Regions from separate parts of the Exiguobacterium sp. s46 genome, predicted to be linked through region 2. Evidence: a T-box and tRNA genes for the amino acid it is inferred to sense, from the RefSeq annotation. Region 2 holds a T-box; the other holds one or more tRNA genes.

Region 1 (11,298 bases), 440 kb from region 2:
GAATGAGTGGTTCCAGTGACCGCCACCGTTGTTACGGACTGCAGTTTGAATGTTTGCTGGGAGAGCATCCAAGTTTTGAAGAAGTTCTTCAAGTGACTTTCCTTCATGTTCTGTACCCTCAAGCGCCGCATTCACGTTCGTGACATACGTGTTGTGGTGTTTCGTGTGGTGAATCTCCATCGTACGAGCATCGATATGTGGCTCAAGCGCATCATAAGCGTAGCCGAGTTCTGGTAATTCAAATTTTGACATGTTCATGTCCCCCTTTGTGCTATTTTCGAAAACTTCAATACCCTTTAAGACTAGCAAAAGAACCTGTGTTGACGCAAGTCAAGACCCTCGGATTTACTTGACTTCTCGTGGAGCAAAAACTGAGACACCACCACCTGGAACTGGGAAGACACCAAATCCTTCATCGTCGATCACGACAGGGTGATCTTGATGGTTCGTATAGTCGAACCATTCTTGGCCTGCCCGTTCTTCACCAACGAACATCCGTTTTTCACACATATCGGCATTCGACAATAAGACCGCACAGCCAGAGTTCTCAATTTCCTCAACTCCACGACGAACCCAACCGACACAATGTGGATCATCGAGATAATCTTCTTGCTCACCATATGCTTTGTGATACCGTGCATAGAGTAAAGCATCGATCATTTCTTTTTTCCCTTCTACCGGATGTGGTCCTTGCACTCCATAATAGTCACCGTAGAAGACACATGGGTAACCGTCTTTACGAAGTAAAATCGCCGCGTAAGCGTGTTGTTTGAACCAGTCATCCACCCACGACTCAAGTGATTCCCCCGGTTGAGAATCGTGATTGTCGACGAACGTGACGGCATTCGTCGGGTGTGATTCGACAAGGGTATCTGCAAACAATGTCGTCATATCAAACTCCTGTCCCAGCTTCGAAGCTTCATGGAACTTATAATGAAGCGGAACATCGAACAAATCGATCGTATAGTCGACGCTATCAAGGAAATGACGACAATCATCGAGATCTGATTTCCAGAACTCACCGACCATATAGAAGTCACCTTCACTTTTTTCAATCATTGATTTTGCGAATTCATGAACGAATTCATAGTTGATATGTTTGATGGCATCGAGTCGGAAACCTTGGCAATCAATTGTTTCTTGGAACCAATGTCCCCAGCGGATCATTTCTTCTCGGACTTCCGGGTGATTATAATCGATGTTCGCGAACATCAAATAGTCATAGTTTCCGAATTCATCATCGACTTGATCATTCCAATCTTTATTTTTACCGGAAATTTTAAAGACACCCGTCTTTTCTTCACGGGCATCAAAATCCGTTCCATTGAAAAATTCATGTGTCCAGATGAAATCTGAATATTTTCCGTTACGTCCTGGGAACGTAAACTTCGTCCAAGCTTCGATTTCAAACTCTTCTGAAATTTCTTTCGAACGATCTTCCGGATGGACTTCGACGACATTGATCGTCTCGAGTTCATCGGCTGCTGCTTTATGGTTCATGACGACATCAGCGTAAACAGCGATATCGTTCTCCCGAGCAACCTGGATCGCTTCGACGAGTTCATCTTTCGTACCGTATTTCGTACGGACCGTTCCTTTTTGATCAAATTCGCCTAAATCATAGACGTCATAGATGCCATATCCTGTATCTTCATCCGATTGACCTTTTGACGCCGGTGGAATCCACACGGACGTGATGCCGGCAGCACGTAATTCAGGCGCCCGCTCTTTCAAGCGTTGCCAGTGCTTCCCATCATTCTCTACATGCCACTCAAAAAACTGCATCATCGTATGGTTACGTTCCATCTCTCTTCGCTCTCCCTTAGTTACTATAGTATGAATATTATTACAATATCTTTACTATTCCCCGGGGGAACAAAAATAAACGCTTCCCGTTTTTCAACGAGAAGCGTTCTACTGAATGGACCCTGCAGGGCTCGAACCTGCGACCGGACGGTTATGAGCCGTCAGCTCTAACCAGCTGAGCTAAGGGTCCTTAAGTAATAGTAGCGGCGGAGGGAGTCGAACCCACGACCTCACGGGTATGAACCGTACGCTCTAGCCAGCTGAGCTACACCGCCATGATGTATGTTTCTTACTCTTACTAGATTACGAGATGTGGCGAAACTTGTCAATATGCTATTTCAAAAAAATAAACAGCTGATTTCATTTTTTTGAAATCAGCCGTCATAAGAAAATCGTATTTCACTTAGTTCGTTAAAGCCGTCCGCTGTTCAAGGACGAGATCCGTGATGTTGACAGCGTGATCGCCAATTCGTTCGAGGTTTGACAAGAGATCGACGAAGATCATCCCTGCTTGTCCCGTACATTCGCCAGCGTTAACACGAAGGACGTGATGCTTCCGGAATGACCGTTCGAGTGCATCGAGTTTACCTTCGAGTTCTAGAACTTTGCGAGCTCGTGTGACATCATCCTCTTCGACAGCGCGTACGGCACAATCGACGATTTCTTGCGTCAAGGCATACATGTCATCAAGCTCTTTCTTCGCAGCTGATGTGAACTGAATTCGGTTGACGATTTGGAAATCGACTAATTCAACGATGTTTTCGACGTGGTCACCGATTCGTTCGAAATCATTGACAGCGTGCATCAGTAACGAGTGTTCATTTGATTCACGCTCTGATAAATCATGTGCCGCTACTTTAACGAGATAACTCGTGACTTCTGTATTTAAATGGTTGATCGCATATTCAATCTGCTCTGATTCTGAAACATCTTTCTTATCATGCGATTGCGTGTAACGGTGCGCTTTTGCAAGTGCGTCTTTCGAGAATTCTCCCATTCGCAATACTTCGAGCTTTGCTTGATTCAAAGCAAGTGCCGAAGATTGGTTCAAGATGTTCTGATCGAGATGACGCGGTTTCGAATCAATCGTCGTATCCGTACCCGGTACGATTTTTTGTACAAGCCATGCGATTTGCGCAATGAACCAACATTGAATCAACGTATTGACGACATTGAATGTTCCATGTGCAAAGGCGATTTGCATTTTTGGACCTAAATCAAGCGCGCCTGTGATCGACGTAATGAAGCTTGAGAAGATTGGTAATGCAATCAGGAACAATACTGTTCCGATAATGTTGAAGATGACGTGTGCCGCTGCTGTCCGTTTAGCTGCAATCGACGCACCAAGTGCTGCAAGTACTGCTGTGATCGTTGTTCCGATGTTATCACCGAACAAGACCGGAAGTGCCGCTTTGATATCGATCATGCCACCAGCGTACAACTCTTGTAAGATGCCGATCGTTGCTGACGACGACTGGACAAGAACAGTAAAGATCGTTCCGACGAATACACCAAGCAATGGATTATCCGACATCGATACCGTCAACTCACGGAACCAGACACTTGACTCAAGTGGAGCCATTCCGTCGCCCATCAATGTCAAACCATAGAACAATGCACCGAAGCCAAAGAAAATCTGTCCGATGTATTGAACCCGTTCTTTATTGAAGAAGAAGATCAAGAAAGCACCAATTGCGATTGCTGGAAGCGCAGCTTCCTTGACGTTAAAGCCGATGATGAAAGCCGTAATCGTTGTTCCGATGTTAGCCCCCATGACGACTCCGATTGCCTGTCGTAAATTCATCAGACCCGCACTAACGAGTCCGACAACGATGACGGTCGTCCCTGACGACGACTGTATCAAAATCGTGACGACGATACCCGCTAGGATACCTAACAGTGGATTTGTCGTATATTTATCGAGGATATAACGTAATCGGTCTCCTGCTGTTTTTTGGAGCCCATCTCCCATATACTTAATACCGAATAGGAAAATCCCGAGTCCACCTATGAAGGTGAAAATCATTTCCTGCAAATCATAGTTCATCTTGCCAGCTCCTTTATTTCATGTGGATTGATGTGTTTGTAAAGTTTATTTTCTCAACTCCCCCATTATGTAAAGGTCTGTTGAACTTGTAAATAGTTTTTGAGACATCCGTTTGTTAAGGTTTTATTAATCTGTACCATCACACAAAAACCCTTTATTACCAACAAAAATTAAACAATTAAAATCTGTTATAAAACAGTGGAAAGAGTGATTCACTTGTCATTTTTACGTCAACTGATTAATTACTTACAAACTTCTTTAATTCCAAATCGTCCGTTTTTGCGTCTTCGTTTGGCAGATGTTTCCCTTTATTTTTGTGGATTAGCTTGGATTTCATTTTGGACGACGGTCATTGATTCCTTCTTTTTACAAAAAAACATCCCGATCATCGTTTGGTTCATCCTTCATTTCATCTTTATCGCAATCGCTGTATTACTTTACGTATTGTTTATGGCGTATCTAACGAAGGGGTTCGTCCGATTGTTACTTCCCCGTCCGTGGGCATATCGCCAAACGTTTCCTTATACGGTTGCAACGAATCTCTGGTCTTTCCCACTCGGTATGCTTCTATACCAACTCGATTACCCTTGCTTCGGAATCGGGATACTCGTAATCGGACACTTCGTCTACACATTAGTACCATTATGGATTGCCCGTTCCTCAAAGCCACGCGCTTCACGTAAACCTCAATGAGTATTAAAATCAGGCGTCCGACGGATTGACGGACGCCCTTCTTTCATTAAACAATTGTAAATGTTCAATTTTCGTTCTTGTTTCTCGATTTTTAGGGAATAGTTCGATATGATAGAAAAGGTAAACATAAACAATATGGCGGTATGCCACAAAAGGAGATTTTCGATATGCCGAAAATGGTCCATCGCTCTAAGACTCGTCCCGTTCGTGTAGGGGACCTTGTCATTGGTGGAAATAATGAAGTCATCATCCAAAGTATGACGACAACTAAAACACACGACGTCGAAGCGACAGTCGCTGAAATCCTACGTCTTGAAGAAGCTGGTTGCCAAATCGTCCGCGTCGCTTGTCCGGAAGAACGTGATGCGCTCGCACTTGCAGAAATCAAAAGCCGAATCAACATTCCGCTTGTCGTAGACATCCACTTCAACTATAAACTTGCGCTTATGGCAATCGAAGCTGGCGTCGATAAAATCCGGATCAACCCGGGTAACATCGGTCGTCGCGAAAAGGTAGAAGCCGTCGTTACAGCAGCAAAAGCGAAAAACATTCCGATTCGTATCGGAGTAAACGCTGGTTCACTTGAAAAGCATATTCTTGAAAAATATGGCTATCCAACTGCTCGTGGTATGGTCGAAAGTGCTTTGCACCATATTAAGATCCTCGAAGACCTCGACTTCCATGACATCATCGTCTCGCTTAAAGCATCAGACGTACAGTTGGCGCTTGAAGCGTATCAGCTCGCTTCTGAATCATTCGACTATCCACTTCACGTCGGGATTACGGAATCTGGTCCACTTCGCTCTGGTTCATTAAAATCAGCAGCGGGACTTGGCGCGATCTTGTCACGCGGAATCGGAAATACAGTTCGTGTATCTCTTTCAGCGGACCCTGTCGAAGAAGTAAAAGTCGCAAAAGAAGTCTTGAAATCATTTGGTCTCGCAGCGAACGCAGCGACATTGATCTCATGTCCAACATGTGGTCGGATCGAAATCGATTTAATGTCAATCGCTGCAGAAATCGAAGACTATATCGAAAACATCCAAGCGAACATCAAAGTTGCGGTTCTCGGATGTGCGGTCAACGGTCCTGGTGAAGCACGTGAAGCTGATATCGGTATCGCTGGTGCACGAAACGAAGGATTGTTATTCCGTCACGGAGAAATCATCCGTAAAGTACCGGAAGCAACGATGGTCGAAGAATTGAAGAAAGAGATCGATGCGATCGTTCTCGAAAAACAGGCTGAAAAAGAAGCCGAAAAAGCGAACCATGCATAAGTTGAAGACTCCTCCCTCGCGAGGAGTCTTTTTTCGTATCTCGATTTCGACTATGTTATACTAAGTGAAGAAAAATTTTTAGAACGTGGGTGACTGTAAATGAAAATTGGAATTGACATCGATGGAACGATCACACATCCATCCTCTTGCTTCACTTACATGAATAAATATCTCGGAACGTCGATTGACTTCAATCAGGCGTCCGAGTATGAATTGCATACGTATACCGATATGAATCAAATCGAATTTTGGGACTACATGGTGAACTCCGGTCACGAGACCGGCATTTATCGTGAATCCATCCCTCAAGAACATGTTCGCCACCACTTATGGAATTTGCGGAAGCAATATGACCTCCATTACGTAACAGCACGATCGGAGCTCGTTCGTCCTGTAACAGAAGAGTGGATCAAACAACACGAACTTCCTCTTGATTCCTTGATCATGACGGGATCACACGACAAAGTACAAGTCGTCCGTGATTTATCACTCGATTTATTCATGGAAGATCGATTAGAGAATGCTGTGCAAATCGCAGAAGACACATCGATTCCTGTAATCTTGTTCGACGCACCTTATAACCGTAAAGCCGTACCGAATAATGTCATTCGTGTCGCTTCATGGAATGAGGCCGTTTTAGAGATTCAAAAATTTGCACCGATTCGTTAAAAACAGCCGATTAGGCTGTTTTTTCCATTTTTATGTCATTGCATGACTTGATATCGTACAATGACGATAGATTGAAACTTTGATATAGGAAGGGCTTCGTGATGCTTGCGACAGTGAATATCTTTTTTATTAATATCTGTATTATTTTTCTCGTTTCTACGTTCACCTTTTACCTACTTCGTGATCGTTTGCCAATTCAACCTGACTCAAAAATGTCTACTCGTCTCTATTTCGGACTTTCCAATGGTATGACTGGCATTCTACTTATGCATAATGCAATCGACTTAAATGGAGCATTGATTGATTTACGGTTATTACCACTCGCTTTGTCCGCTTTGTTCGGTGGTAATATCAGTATTGCCGTGACAGGGCTGATGCTCTTGATCTACCGATTCGTGATTGATAGTGGCGATTCACTAAACGCTCTGTTTAGTTCTGTCATCACACTACTTGGATTTCTAGTACTTTCTTTTATTTGTCGTCGATTCATCAAACGGCAAGGGTATTTCTTTTCTGCCATCGTCACGGTCGGTTCCCTACTCGTACTCTCGCGATTGATTATGAGCAACTCCCCAGCGGATGCCTGGGGAACGATTTATATTCCATATTTCATTTTAACGATTGGTGGAGCCTTTTTGTTTTATCGTTTGTCTTCACTTCTTCAGCAGCATTTTGTTCTTTATTCTTATCAATCCTATCTTGCTTCGACCGATCAATTGACGCGGCTCGCGAACCGCCATGTCATTTTAGAAAAAGTCACAACGCTCGAAAAGAGTAAAGATTCTTGGGGAGTCATCTTGTTTGATTTGGATCACTTCAAGAATGTAAACGATACACATGGTCACGCGATAGGAGACGCTGTCTTGCGCCACTTTTCAATCTTATTGAACGAGCATTGTCCGGCACCCGTTACGGTCGGTCGATATGGTGGTGAAGAATTCATCGTCATCGTTCCAGACATCGAACTGCATCCTCCTGTCGTCCTAGAACAATCGTAACAGCCGTTCAGCAAACACCTTTCGTCATGCAAGATCATGCCGTATCCATTACGGTATCCGCAGGAATTGCTTACGCTCATCAACAACCAGCTGAAACAGTATTTAAGCAAGCGGATAGCGCTTTGTACGAAGCAAAAGCACAAGGACGAAATCAGTATCGCCTGTATCAATCGAAATGAATACTAAAAAGCCACTTCTCCTCCGAGCGATTCGGACTGAAGTGGCTTTTGTTGGTCAACGGACCGTTCCTTCATTCGTCTTTTGCAGTAGACAGATGATTTCTTCAAGTGGTACCGGTTTAGCGAAGAAATAACCTTGGAATAGATGAATACCGATTTCCTTGGCAATGCGTACTTCTTCTCCTGTCTCAACTCCTTCGACGATACATTCGACATGCATCGACTGGCTCAGTTGAAAAATCGACTCGAGGATGGATTGTCGTTTCTCCGATTCACCGATTTGTTCGATGAATTGCTTCGGAATCTTTAATTGACGTAACGGTAACAAACGCTCGAGAACATGATAGGATGCGTGACCAGTTCCGAAATCATCGAGTGACAACGGGAAATCGAGCGTTTTGATTCGTTTGAGCGCTCGATGAATCGATTGACTCTCGAAATCAAGTGACTGACTCTCTGTGATTTCAATTTTAATCTGTTGCGGTTTTAAGGCATACTTCAGTAGCGTTCGTTCGATGAACGGCATGAACGATTCACTCGTCAACTGGCGTGGTGATACGTTGACAGATAACGTAAACTCGTCTGGAACCAGATCGATCAATGCTTTGCGTGTCTTACAGCTTTCCTCAAAAATCCATTCTCCTAGACGAATGATTAAATCACTTTTTTCAGCAATCGGAATGAATACGGATGGTCGATCTGCTCCTTGTAACGAGGTCTTCCAGCGAACTAAGGCCTCAAGACCGATGAATTGCTCTGATTGAACATCGTATTGTAATTGATAAACCAGATGAAAATCCGTTTCGATGTTAGCTTGGGCTAGGGATTGTGCTGCTTTGACTCGTAATTCTTGATCCTTACGCCATTCTTGGTCAATACACATCACACGTTCGTTTTGTTGCGCTGCTTCTTGTAAGGCAGTCAATAATTGCTGCACCCGACGCTTTCGATTGTTGGTCGCCCCTTCGCCATTATCAATGACGATGGATATGTTGACATAGACATGATGCCCCTCGATTTCGTATGGTACAGAGATTTCTTGGCTCAATTCTTCCATCGCTTCCTTACACGCCACCTCGTCCGGCTTTTCCATGACGATCAATAACGTCCCTGCTTCAATCCGAGCAAAAGCTTGATAAGGAGGTAGTTGTCTCTTGAGTCGCTCGATACAGGCGCGTAGTACTTGTAACTGAATATCTTCTCCAAAATAACGTGCCAGCTCATAGTAGTTTTCTAAATGAATCCCGACAAAAATGAGCTGTTGTTCGGGTCTTGGAAAATCAATTTCGTTTAATCCTTGGCGATTCAAGACACCTGTTTCTTCATCACGTCGCGCCGTATCGTGTAATTGTATCGCAAGGTCATTTAACCGATTTAAATTGCGAATATGCAAGTGATTGATGACAAGCGCAATCGATACGCCAATCACAATCATGCCAATCCGTCCATAATGGTCTGTCGGATCAATTTCTACCGTCACGGTATCGGCATTCCACATGACATACAAACTAGTTGCGATGGCAATCGCGATGGCGTACCACATCATGATTCGTTGATACGAGATTAAAGCGATCATCAAAAACAAAAAGCTACTTGCCCAAACGGTAACTGCCGCATAAGGTAAAAAGCTAATCGATGTAATCGGAACGACGAGCAACATCAAAGACAATAAGTGCGTTTGCAAAACGGTTTCCATTTTGCGACGACTAATATAAAAAATAAATAGACCCATGACGATTAAAAATGAAATGATGACAGAACGACTCAAATACGCATTCTTAATTGTCTCTTCTGTCGTCGTATAAATGATCAAAGCACCAACGAACATCATGAATAAGGCAAAATTTCCAATCCACCATTGTTGTTTCCGAACGATATCCTCCATGCTTTCCCCCTCCTTTCCGTCTGATTTTCCGTATAAAGGTTTCGACATCGCTTGATGATACTCCTGTCAAATGGAATGTGTCAATTCTTTCCTAAAAAGAAAAGTCTTCCCTCATACGTATCGTGGAAGACTTTTCTTTCAAATTGATGTTTTTATAGCTCGACTCTTCCTAACTCCTCGATGACATCCGTTGCTAGCAAGCTGCTCGGATGCATGTGTCGTTCGACTTGTCGAGAAGCACGTGCATACCACTCCGCTCCTTGCGCTAGTGTTCTTTCGATATCTCCTGTTGGATGTTGTGCAAGAAGGCTGGTTAATATACCAAACAGCGTATCCCCACTTCCTCCTTTGGCGAGACCACTTGATGCACCAGAGACGACGAATCCGCCTCCATCTGGTTTCGCGATTAAGATGACATGGGACTTCAAAACGACAGTTACTTGATGCAAGATGGCATAGTCGGTTGCCTGACCAAAAAGATCATCTTGAATACTTGCGACACTCTGGTTCGTCATCCGGGCGAATTCACCGATATGCGGTGTGACGATGATTGGCGCGGTTCGTTCGGGATAACTTTCTTTTACTAAAGCTGCAGCATCTAGTACAACCGGCAAATCACTCTCAAGCAGATAGTCCACCCATGTTTCGACTGCCTCTTGCGATAATCCGGGACCGATTCCAACTGCTGAGATGGAGGGGAGCATCTCCTGAATTGCTGGTAATGTCTGATCAATGACCATCGCTTCCGGCGCTTGGACGATGATTCCATGTTTCGCAAGTGCCGTCGTTGCCACTTGTAGTTTACCGACTCCTGTTCGTAAGGCTGCCCGTGTCGCGAGTTGGATGGAACCCGGCATCGTCTCACTTCCACCAATCAATAGAGCCGTCCCGTACGTTCCTTTATGACCGTATGGTTCCCGCTTGAACAAGGCGGTCACACCATTAGGTGATACGCGCCATTCACCAAATGTCGGTAATCCGATATCAATCGTTTCTGATTCGCCATAAAACGGTGCTGTCCGTATTAAAAAGGCAGATCGTTTCATTGCATGCAGTTGAAATGTCACGTCTGCGCGAACCGCTGTCTCCTTAAATTCCGTTGCGTGATCCGTCGGTACTCCGCTCGGCACATCCACTGCATAGATACGTGCCCCTTGTCGCTTTTGTTCCGATACGAATTCACATTGCGCTTCGAACACTTGATTCACCCGCTTTGGATCAAATCCCGTTCCATATAAGGCATCTAGAATGACATCATATTGACCACACGGTTGTTCGGTCACGAGTCCAAACGCTTCTGCATAATGGACATGAACGATAGATGTATCCGAACGATTCTCTCCAAATGGTGCATGTAGTGTGACATCAAATCCGTCGCGTATCAATTCGCGTCCAATGACATACCCATCCCCACCGTTATTGCCTGTCCCACATAAAATCAAGATTCGCTCCGTCTTCCTATGACGCTCTTTGATACGTGTTGCGATGTGACTTCCAGCTCGTTCCATCAGCACTTCAAGTCGCAGTCCGGATGTCCGTGCCCACTCATCGATTTGTCGCGCTTCTTGTGTATCATAAATCATCTTCTCATCACCTCTGTTCGACTATTCCCGTTTTGAACAGGACTAGTCTTTTAAAACGCAAAAAGAGGACGCCCGACCGGGCATCCTCTTTCATTTAAGATGTCATGCGTTGACAATTCGCACAGCGTCCATAAATTTCGAACTTATGATCCTCGACTTCA
Region 2 (11,298 bases):
GTGACGGATAATGCTGTTGCGCGAACGGCATCGCTCCGCTATCAAACCAGACATCGATGACTTCTGGTGTCCGGTGCATCACTCCCTGACACGTCGGACACGAGACCGATAACGCATCGACGTATGGTTTATGCAACTCGACGGATTCCGTCGCTGTCGTCGTCCGGTGCAACAAGTCAGCCTTGTTTTTTGGAACGAACGTCGTGTCACACGCTTCACACTCCCAGACGTTCAGTGGTGTGCCCCAGTAGCGATTACGACTGATGTTCCAGTCGACGAGTTGCTCAAGAAACTTCCCGAACCGCCCTTCCTTGACGTGGTCGGGATACCACGTCACAGACGCATTGTTCGCAAGGAGTTGTTCCTTGACGGCCGTCGTCTCGATGAACCAGTTGTCTTGTGCGTAATAGAGCAGTGGCGAGTCACATCGCCAACAATGCGGATAACTGTGCGTATAGCGTTTTTTCGCAAACAAGCGTCCCCGTTCATCGAGCAGCTGGATGATCGCGACGTCTGACTCTTTGACGAATCGACCAACGAGTGGTGGAACGGCATCCGTGTAACACCCAGCAGCATCGACGACATTAACGAATGACAGACCGTTTTCCCGGACGACCCGGTAATCTTCTTCCCCGTACGCTGGAGCAAGATGGACAAGTCCGGTTCCGCTCGTCGCTTGGACGAAGGACGCCCCGACGACCGTGTGACCGTTCTCTGGCGTCACGAAATCAAACGGTGGTTCATAACACAAGCCGACGAGTTCCGCACCGAGCTGTTCGGATACGACCTCGACGGATTCTGAGAACAGTTCAGCGACTAACGCTTTTGCGACAATGAATTGCTCTCCTTCAAACGCTACCGTGACATACGTCAATTCCGGATGAACCGCCACCGCGACGTTTGCCGGTAACGTCCACGGTGTCGTCGTCCATGCAAGTAGAAACGTCTGCTCCATGCCGACGATCGGGAGTTTGACCGTCGCCGATAAGTCCGTCACGTCCTGATAGCCTTGCGCGACTTCATGGGAACTAAGTGACGTCTGACAGCTCGGACAATACGGTGATACACGATGTCCCTTCGTCAACCAGCCTTTGTCATGGATCGTCCCGAGGATGTGCCAGATGCTTTCGATATACTCGTCCTCCATCGTCACGTAAGGGTTATCCATGTCGACCCAGTAGCCGAGTTTTTCCGTGAAGGAACGCCACTGTGTTTCATAGGAGAAGACACTTTCCTTACAGCGTGCGATGAATGCTTCAACACCATAGTCTTCGATCGCTTGTTTGCCGGAGATGCCGAGTTGTTTCTCGACCCCGAGTTCGACCGGTAGTCCATGTGTATCCCAGCCGGCTTTTCGTTCGACCCGGAATCCTTGCATCGTCTTATAGCGGGCGACGGTATCCTTGACGGTTCGTCCGAGTGCATGACCGACGTGGGGTAAACCGTTCGCAGTCGGCGGTCCTTCGTAGAATACGAATTCCGCTTCCGTGCGTTGCTCGATCGATCGTGCGAAGACCTGATCTTGTTTCCATCTGTTTCGGACACGCGCTTCGCGTTGTTGTACGGTTTCTGCTTGGTTTTGTGACGTCATCTCTTGTTCGCTCCTTTGTCGGTAACTAAGAGAATACAAAAAAGTCCGCCCCCTTTGTCAGGGACGGACTTCACCGCGATACCACCCATATTCCGTCGAGAATACTCGTTCTCGACAGCACTTAGTTGCACACTATCATGTGCATTCCATGTAACGGTGGACACCCGGTCACGCTTACTGAATGGTTCAGCGTGACTTCTCAGAGAGGATCTTCATGATTGATCTGGCTACCGGTTCTCAGCAATCCCGGTTTTCTGTAAGGCAGAGGGACAATCATTACTCTTTCTCGTCAACGAAATGATATGCTCTTGTTGTGGAGAATCTTACCATATGCCTTAAACACTGCACAATATTTTTTTACATTTTCTTGCAAAGGAGTTTTTTTGAATGTTACATACTTTCCCAACGCTTAAAACGAACCGTCTCGTCTTACGCGAAGTGTTACCCGAAGATGCTATGAGCGTCCTCGCTTATTTATCAGACGAACACGTCGTCAAACAGATGGGACTCGCTCCGTTCCAATCAGAAGCAGACGCACTTGAAGAGATTGACTGGTACGCTTCGATTCGTCGCGATGGCACGGGCATCCGGTTCGGGATCGCGTTACAAGAAGACGATGTCATCATCGGCAGTTGCGGTTTCTTGAATCAATCTGAACGTCATCAGCGTGCAGAACTTGGGTTTGAGTTGAGCCCTGCCTATCAGGGACAAGGCATCGCGAAGGAAGCAGCGCTTGCAGTCATCACATATGGGTTTGAGGAGCTCTCTTTAAATCGTATTGAAGCACTCGTCTTACCAGAGAATTCCGCTTCACAACGATTGCTTGAACGGCTTGGATTTCAGCGCGAAGGGTTGCTTCGTCAATATGAGAAAACACGTGGTCAGTTTGACGATCTGTATATGTACTCGATCTTACGGAGTGATTGGTCTGTCTAAGATCTCACTTTAGGTTCTTCGACTCTAACTCTTTGATCCGTAGGTAGACTTCTTCTACTTCTGTTTGCGCAAACCAGGCATCGGGGTGCTTTTCAAACATCAACAAATTGATATACCATTCGATGTTATCAGGATCTAATTCGACTGCTTTTTTTGCATGGAACAAAGCGATTACGCAAGCTCCCTCGAGATGGCAAAGTGGATGTAACATCAATGAAGACGTCAAATCATGTATCTCGCTTGTTTCATGGTGTTGGAGTAAATAATTCATAAAGGCATATATCGTGAGATGAAACGTATCAAACCCTGCACTCAGAATCATGTTGGATTGCTCTTCTTTTGTTAACTCTAAAAATAGTTTCGCTGCTTTCTCGAAATCCATCTCGGCAATATGTTTCCTTAATCGGTACTCTAATTCCGTCACGGTGATTCCCTTCCTCCATAAAAAATCGCTGTTAATTGGCACTTGCACTATTACACGAGTCGTCTCTCCCAGTAATGTATCTAACATCCGTTGCAGAAGATCGACTGGCATTCATTTCATCGATAGGATCGTGCCTTTAGGAATTCAATGATCGGCAACAGTGTCAGTCCGATCGCGAACAAGACGATCAATAACAGATTCGCTGATTCATGTAAAAAGTAATCGAGACAGATGAATCCAAAAATCAGGACAATCAGGATTTTGTAGCTAACGAGGCCGCTTTCCGTCGTAATCTTTTTGCCGAGTTCATCTTCTGGCACAGGACGCTCGTCTTCTCCTGATCGTGCCCACGTAAAATACGAGAAGAACATGATCAACAAAATCGCCAATTGAACGATGGAGAAGAACGTTACGTTGTTTTCGATAATCATACTAATGATGGTAAGGCTCGCCACTATCACGAGCGTTACTAAAAATAAACCCGTTTTTTTCTTAGACATCCCATTCCTCCTGTTCTGAAATGAACAGATGATCGACTTTTGTCCGTAAGACTTTGGCGATATTAAACGCTAATTGTAAAGTCGGATCATACTTGTTGTTTTCAATCGCATTAATCGTCTGCCGACTGACCTGACAACGATCAGCCAGTTCTTGTTGCGATAATTTTGCCGCTAGACGTCGCTCCTTGATGTGGTTTCTCATGTTCATTCCTCCACGACGTGTCAAATTCTTTTTACATCTCTACTGTAATGAACTTCCATCATCATGTCAAAAACTTTTGACATAAAAATCATTAAAAAGACACGCTCTCATGATCAGAACGTGTCGTATATGATGGCTCAACCTCGTGGTGGAAATGGATCATGTCCGTAGGAATCTTTTTCCCGAATCTGCCCTTCTTTGTTATGAATGACGAGCTCTGTCTTCTGACTTTTCGCAATGCGACGCCCTTCTGCAATCGCTTCTTTCTGTGTAGCGAATCGTTTGGTTGCTCGAGTCGCACCGGCAGCTTTCACTTGATAGCCACCTTTTGGATGCGGCGTGACATGTTGCTCTCGTTTCATCACGTGACCTCCATTTCCTTAATCTATTTCATCTTCATGACACTATTTTAAAGTGCGGTTGCCTCTTCACTTGAATTTTCTACTTGCCTCTCGGGGGATGCAGTATACTAAAAGAAACGTTTGTTGCCTCGAAAGGAGTTGATATCGTGAATCATTTCGTCTGGCAAGTTCGGTTTTTACGCTTTATCGTCTTCGGTATCATCTTCAGTCTGTTCGGTTTAGCTGGTCTTGGTATCCCACTTGTCTGGCATGGTATCACGAAAAACTTGTTACTCGAGCGACCTGGCTACAGTGTTCTATTGACCGCATACCTTATCTTCATCCCGACTCTTTTGATTTTATTCCATGCGCTCCGAATCCTTCGATATATGTCGATGACTCCTCCGGCTTTTCCACTCATCACAGCTTCCATTCAATCGATGAAATTGTGTTTTTATATCGTTACGATTCTTACGACATGTCTGTTCCCTGTCTTTTTCTATATTGGTCAGATTGACGACGCGCCTGGTCTGATTATCATCGGAATCGGTTTGATTCTTGCTCCGTTGACAATCGGAACGCTACTTGCCTGTATCCAACAATTATTATTACGCTATGTGTTGCCTATGAAATTCTAACGTGAACGACCGAAAAACAAGTTCTCATGATTGTTTTTGTCATTCTAGCCGTTGCTTTTCCTACCTATACACTTTGTTCAATCTCGCTCCTAAGAGCGGGATTTTTTAGTTCGCGTCACATTGATGGCTATCCTGATGTCCCTGTTTCAACAGAATCTTCGATTGGCAACGTAGACATGTCATCAATCGAAATGTGGTTTTTTTTGTGCTGACCGCGTGTCTTCGTAATTCATTTTCATATACATGTCTTGCCTTGATTCGATGATCGACTTCACTTTCCATCTCAATCCCTCTTCCCTCAACTTGTATTTTTTTCTATCTAATATGTGCCCTGAATCATTCTTAATAAATCCTTTTTTAAGAAAAAACGGTTTTTCTTACGACCTTTTATAAAAAAATCGTCAAAAGGTCCTGTTTAATATGTATTTTAACGACCGATAAATGAATTACAGATAGAAAATATGAGTTGAAAGGACGGTTGCATGTGAAAAACACAACCAAGAACCATTCCATCCGAACACGTCTTTTAGTAATGATTAGTTTGATTTTGATTGCCTTTTTTGTTTTTAGTAGTCTGGCCTTATACTTCAATACGAAACAAACTGCAGTCTCAACGCTGAAAGCGACCGCCGAAAAGGACGCGCTTCGCATCAGCAAAACATTCGACACAGTGGCTTATAGCGAATTCCTACAATCGCCTGTCGCGTCCGAGCAGTATGAAACCCTACGGAATCAACTTGATAACTTACGTAAACAAAACGGACTCTTGTATACATACACAGCACGCATCGACCAAAACAAGGTCCATTTGCTGATTGACGGTCTCCCTAAGAAAGATGCCGCAAAGATTAATGAACCGGCGAGTGGCGCAAAAGTTACTGACATGAAGGACGTATTAAATGATGGAACACACGCGACGGACATCATTGATGATCCTGTATATGGACAGTATATGAGTGTCTACGTTCCGTTAAAGGATGCGTCTGGTCAAATCATCGGAATTCTTGGCGTCGACATCGCTGCGAAGGAAATCGATGCCCTCACAACAGAATTATTAAAACAAAATGCACCGATTTTCATTGGACTTTTACTTCTTCTGTTAACGATCACACTCGTCTTGCTCTACTTCGTCCTCGGTCGAAAATTACGTCCGCTCGAGACGTTACAGAAAGTCGCTGCCTTGATTGCCGAGGGGCGACTGGATCAGGCAAAACAGACGTTGACCGATTTGACGATTGCTTCGAGAGACGAAATCTATGCGCTTGCGATCTCGATTCGTGATATGAACGAGATGCTGCGGACGATGATTGTCGACATCAAACAGACAGCTACTCTCGTCTCGACGACGAGTCAATCGATTGATCAAAGTACATCAGAAGTGCTCGACGGTTCCGAACAAATCGCTCATACGATGTCGGAAATCGCGACCGGAACAGAAAGTCAGACGCAAGTCACGCTTTCGTTGAATGACGAGATGAATCGATTCGCAGCATTGATCGAGACGACGAATCAGTCTGGTGTCGAAATTCAAGGAACGACGGAGCAGATGGCAACACTGACACGAGTCGGACGGGATCAAATGTCCGCTTCCGTCGAACAGATGCGCCACATTCATCAGCACGTCACGCAGTCTGCTGAACAGATTGATTTACTGAAACAGCAATCATCGGATATCCAAACGCTCGTCGGTATCATCCGCGGTATCTCCGAGCAGACGAATCTACTCGCCCTTAATGCCGCGATTGAAGCGGCACGAGCTGGTGAACAAGGAAAAGGATTCGCTGTCGTTGCGACCGAGGTCAAGAATCTCTCAAGCCACGTCGCTAGCAGTGTCAGTGAGATCGCAACAATCGTCACGTCGATTGAAGCCAGTGCGCAGCAGATGCAACATAGCTTCAAGACGACGGTCGAAGCAACAGCAGCCGGTGAACAGATCGTTCTCGATACAGATACGACGTTCGAACGGTTGACGGATCAAGTCACGCACGTCTCAACGGCAACACAGCAGATGACCCAACAGATGGAAGACGTCTTGCAGGCAGAACGGTTCATTCGTAATGCCTTGACGGAAATTGCTGCTGTCGCGGAAGAACACACGGCAAGTAACGAGGAAGTTGCCGCTTCATCTGAACAGATGATCGCGACGATCACGACGTTGCATACGCTCGTCGGCAATTTGAACGAGCGGACAGAACACTTAGAACAAGAAACCCGTCGATTCGAGATTTAATCTTTCATTTGTTCTTTTCTAGTTCTCACTCTATACTGGTGTGAACTTACATATGAAGGAGTCGAACCAGATGTCCCATTATGATGTCATCATCGTCGGTGCCGGATCCATGGGGATGGCAGCCGGCTACTATCTCTCACGAACCGATCAAAACATCTTACTACTAGACGCCCATAATCCGCCGCATGATCAGGCGAGCCATCACGGGGAGACTCGGATCATTCGCCATGCGTACGGTGAAGGAGAAGCTTATATGCCACTGGCGTTAGCCGCGCAACGCTTATGGTACGAGTTGGAACAAATCAGCGGTCGAAATCTTTTTCTAAACACCGGAGTCTTGAACGCCGGTCACCGCTCGTCCCATGCGATGCAGACGATCATTAGGAGTGCAGCGCAATACAATCTACCGCTTGAGATTCTGACGGCTGAGGAAATGAGAACGCGCTGGTCCGGCTTAACGATGCCCGACGAGTATATCGGTTGTTTTGAACCGACGTCCGGTGTGTTGAAGTGCGAGGATTGTATTGAAGCGTATCGCGATCTTGCTGTCGCGAACGGCGTCGACATCCGGACGAATGCGAAAGTGACGACGCTTACTGCCCACGCCACTGGCGTTGACGTGACAGTCGGATCAGACACCTATTCGGCTGACGCGTTGATCGTCGCAGCCGGTGCCTGGTCTGGTCCGTTACTAGAACAGACTGGACTCTCCTTACCGCTACGCCCGGTCCGCAAGACGTTCGCCTGGTTCGAAGCAGCGGAAGAGGTATTTAACGACACGGTGTTCCCTGCCTTCGCCTTTGATACACCCGCCGGTTATTATTACGGTTTTCCAAGCATTGCTCAAACCGGCCTGAAAATCGGACGTCACGACGGTGGCATTCCCGTTGATCCAAATCAACCACGCCGTCCATTCGGTCAAGAGACGGGTGATCTGGCTGATTTACGACAGTTCACGAATACGTTCATGCCCTCGATCGATACTTTAACTCACGGCAAACCGTGTCTCTATACGATGACGCCAGACGAGGACTTCATCATCGATTTGCATCCGGACTATCCGCATATCGCAATCGCCGCCGGCTTCTCCGGTCACGGGTTCAAGTTCAGCAGCTTAGTCGGAAAAGTACTCAGTGAATTGATCATGCAACGATCGACGACTGAACCGATCGGACCTTTCGCGATTAAGCGTTTTGCGAAATAAGGCATATGAAACAATAAAGACCGGCAACGAAAATTCGTTGTCGGTCTTTTGATGTGCATATATTATTTTTGCTCTGTATTCGATAAGGCTTTCTGCTGCGCTTCCGTCGATTTCCACCAGCCGTTGATGAATAGGACGAGTCCGACGACTAAAGCAATGATTGGGAAGTACATCAAGTGATATTCTTCAAGTGCTTCGCCAGCAAATTCCGGTGATAATTCCACATATGCTCGGAACATCTGAACAAAGAAAAATAAGAAAAAGCTTGTAATGAGTGCATATGTACCATAGCGATAGTTTGAATCTTTCATAATAAACGCTCCTTTACCAATTAGTGTCATTATAGACTATTCCCTATTCACTTTTTATTTCCTCTTTTTTCATTATCATTTTTAAGAATGTTTCCAAAAGCATGATAAGATAGTTTTAGAATCGATTGAACGAAGGAGTGGAACACGTCGTGAACTTTAACTTATTCAAAAATCATGTCCGTTTTAAGATTGCACTCGAATTGATTGATCGCGAAGACGGCTTATCAATCATGCAACTGAATCAACGTTTAACGGATGTACCGCAGTCGACCTTATACCGGCAAGTCAATGCGATGATGGACGATCAGTTGTTGAAAATCGTCGCCGTCCAGCGCGTCGGAAAAGTCGAGGAAAAAATCTATGCCTTGAACACGAGCGGTTATCAAATCAGCGAAGCAGACTGGAACAGTGCGACGTACGATGAAAAAGTGAACTTCGTCTCGTTCTACTTCATGTATGTCTTGCAGCAGTACCAGACGTACTTCGAACAGACCGTTCAAACGCATGGTCAGGACCACTCGACGTTCTCGATCGCGAAATTGCACCTGACGGATGAAACCTTCAATGATTTTCAACAGGACATGCGGACACTGCTCGAAAAATATCATCACCTAGAGACAGAAGACCAGGCAACTGAACGGACCGTCTCACTCGTCATCTTGCCCTAAACACGCTCCGTTTCTAGAAGCGTATTTTCACCAAAATGAAACGAGACAACATTGCGAGGGAGAGAAAATAGACCCCATGAAACGGATCAAAGAAAATCTTGATGCAATTGTGCTGGATACGTTGAACGTAAAAGCAGAACAGATTCTAAAGATTGGTGAAGGAGCTTGGCACACTGTATATAAGTTAAAGAGAGTAGATGATCAAGACCTTGTGATTCGCATAAAAAAGAATGAAGCTTATGGGGAGTTGCAACAGATTGATAAACAAGAGCTGACTACAGAGTATGAGTCTACGAAAGCTTACTATTTACATGCCAATACAAGTGACCAAAATGTCTGTCCTGACTTTTATCAGTATTTTATTGAAGATGACACAGTATTTACAGTAGAAACGTTCATGGGTCGTGGAACGGATTTATTGTTACTCGATCAGAATAAAGCCCATTCTTACGGTAAGAAATTAGGGAGAATTTATCACAATATACACAACCAGAAAACCTCTATTGCAGGTTTCGGGGAATTGAACTGGCAAGGGAAAACTTTACAAGGTAGTGATTTAAGAAACAAGGATAAATTATGGCAGGAAGAAAATGAACATGTCTTAACCGCCTTAAATGCTCTCATTCACTCTAATCTTTGCTTTGATAAAGAAAAAGTCGGTAAACATATTCATGCTTTAATTGAAAATAGACGAACTCAGGTTCAAAACATCTCTCTCGTGAATCAAGATGTAACACCAGAAAATTTAATTTTAAGTGATAAACACATTGCAATCATTGACCCGTTTCCAAGATTGGACTTTGATTTGAAATATGCAGCTTACTTTGTTTTTTGTTACAATTTTTTGTTACCAGCCTTCTCAAATGCTCCACGATACATAAATCAAGCATATCAAGAAAAAAGTTATGTTCTTAACAAAATAGCTGATGGATTCATAAGCGGATATTGCTCTAACGTGGTTGGAGACGAACTCACCACTCAAACTCGACGGATACTGGATGATTATACATTATGGGTATTGCAAGAAGCTTATGAGCACTACGACATTCTAAATCATCCTCATCTCAATCATAAAACAACGCAACAGATGGGGAATCGAGAAATGATCACTGCTCGGTTACATTTATGCCTCGAAGAATTAGAAAAATGGTGTACGGAATAAGAATAGAGGCTGACGTAAACTTTAGTCTCGACAAAGATAAAAAGAATGACGCTTTACACGCCACTCCTACAGGAAAAGCGCATTTTTGCGCTGTCAGAGACAAACAAGACCCGCTTTCCTGCTTGAATGAAGCAGGAAAACTGGCTTGTGTCTCGCCTGAGGAAAGGGCGTGAGAAAGCGAATCATTCTTTTTTTGAGTCAACTTCTTTATGTATCCCACTTAGTTTCGTCATACGGAAACGAGAGATGACGTATCCAGTGACTCACTTTCGATCACGATCGCTGTTAAACCCGTATCCGTCTTCGTTTCGTGCCATTCTCCTTGTTTCCAAAACACGGCTTCCCCACACTGAACATTTATGTAGTCATCCGTTTCCCCTCTTACAAAGTCCTCACCCTCTACAATTAATAGAAGTTGCGGCACGACAGCCTGGTGATAACCGACCACGCCATCCTTCTCTAAATGGATGCATCCGATGTGCGTCACTTTTTCCGTCTGCATGATCCGTGACATCACAAAGTTCGAATCAAATTTCGTGATCTTCTTACCAACCTCTTTTTTGAATTGATAAATCTGCATATAAGCCTCCTTAAAATCATGATTCGTTTGATAGTTCGTTTTTCATTTAAACTATTTGATTCAAATCGCATTTGGAAAATTTTGATAAGAGAAGTTTATCATAGCTCTAACTGATTGAGAACTAACGATGATTCGTCTATGGCATTGACTTTTCTATTTTCATTATTGATAATGGTAATAGAAAAGGAGGGTTTTTTATGAACACAGATTTCTCTGCCTTATCACAAATCAACTGGGAACAATTCCTGCCCCTATTATTGATTTACATCTCCATCAACCTGATTCTACTCAGCTGCGCCTGTATCGATTGGTTTAGACGGAAGGACCGGATCGCGACACCGACTACTTGGTTATTGATTATTCTCCTCGTCCAGCCGATTGGCTCGATTCTCTACTTCGTCCTCGGAAGGAGGATGACAGCATGATTCAGATTTCTCATCTCCAGCTTTCACTTCAACGACGTCTTATCTTAGACGATATTTCCTTTACGATTCACGAACATGAATGTCTT

What was found. A T-box is a leader RNA that pairs with one kind of tRNA and senses whether it is charged. The one in region 2 lies ahead of ileS (isoleucine--tRNA ligase), so its partner is inferred to be a tRNA-Ile.
Region 1: it has a tRNA-Ile gene. The T-box ahead of ileS (isoleucine--tRNA ligase) is inferred to sense a tRNA for this amino acid. The anticodon was not compared.

What each region holds. Positions count from the first base shown of each region.
Region 1 is NZ_JACSMY010000001.1:194,474-205,771, reverse strand. Features, by position in the region: gene KNQ08_RS01045 (superoxide dismutase) at 1-252, opposite strand, end outside; gene KNQ08_RS01040 (alpha-amylase) at 346-1,806, opposite strand; tRNA gene KNQ08_RS01035 (tRNA-Ile) at 1,923-1,996, opposite strand; tRNA gene KNQ08_RS01030 (tRNA-Met) at 2,008-2,081, opposite strand; gene KNQ08_RS01025 (Na/Pi cotransporter family protein) at 2,210-3,853, opposite strand; gene KNQ08_RS01020 (hypothetical protein) at 4,061-4,546, shown strand; gene ispG (flavodoxin-dependent (E)-4-hydroxy-3-methylbut-2-enyl-diphosphate synthase) at 4,714-5,823, shown strand; gene KNQ08_RS01010 (hypothetical protein) at 5,983-6,492, shown strand; gene KNQ08_RS01005 (GGDEF domain-containing protein) at 6,594-7,490, shown strand; gene KNQ08_RS01000 (GGDEF domain-containing protein) at 7,430-7,669, shown strand; gene KNQ08_RS00995 (GGDEF domain-containing phosphodiesterase) at 7,725-9,554, opposite strand; gene KNQ08_RS00990 (NAD(P)H-hydrate dehydratase) at 9,707-11,137, opposite strand; gene KNQ08_RS00985 (Fur family transcriptional regulator) at 11,232-11,298, opposite strand, start outside.
Region 2 is NZ_JACSMY010000001.1:635,384-646,681, reverse strand. Features, by position in the region: gene ileS (isoleucine--tRNA ligase) at 1-1,591, opposite strand, end outside; T-box leader at 1,648-1,893, opposite strand; gene KNQ08_RS03320 (GNAT family N-acetyltransferase) at 1,979-2,527, shown strand; gene KNQ08_RS03315 (hypothetical protein) at 2,532-3,038, opposite strand; gene KNQ08_RS03310 (hypothetical protein) at 3,068-3,451, opposite strand; gene KNQ08_RS03305 (helix-turn-helix transcriptional regulator) at 3,444-3,653, opposite strand; gene KNQ08_RS03300 (DUF2188 domain-containing protein) at 3,791-4,015, opposite strand; gene KNQ08_RS16815 (DUF2975 domain-containing protein) at 4,162-4,632, shown strand; gene KNQ08_RS03290 (methyl-accepting chemotaxis protein) at 5,165-6,862, shown strand; gene solA (N-methyl-L-tryptophan oxidase) at 6,933-8,066, shown strand; gene KNQ08_RS03280 (hypothetical protein) at 8,129-8,377, opposite strand; gene KNQ08_RS03275 (transcriptional regulator) at 8,527-9,045, shown strand; gene KNQ08_RS03270 (hypothetical protein) at 9,122-10,207, shown strand; gene KNQ08_RS03265 (cupin) at 10,437-10,787, opposite strand; gene KNQ08_RS03260 (PLDc N-terminal domain-containing protein) at 10,985-11,212, shown strand; gene KNQ08_RS03255 (ABC transporter ATP-binding protein) at 11,209-11,298, shown strand, end outside.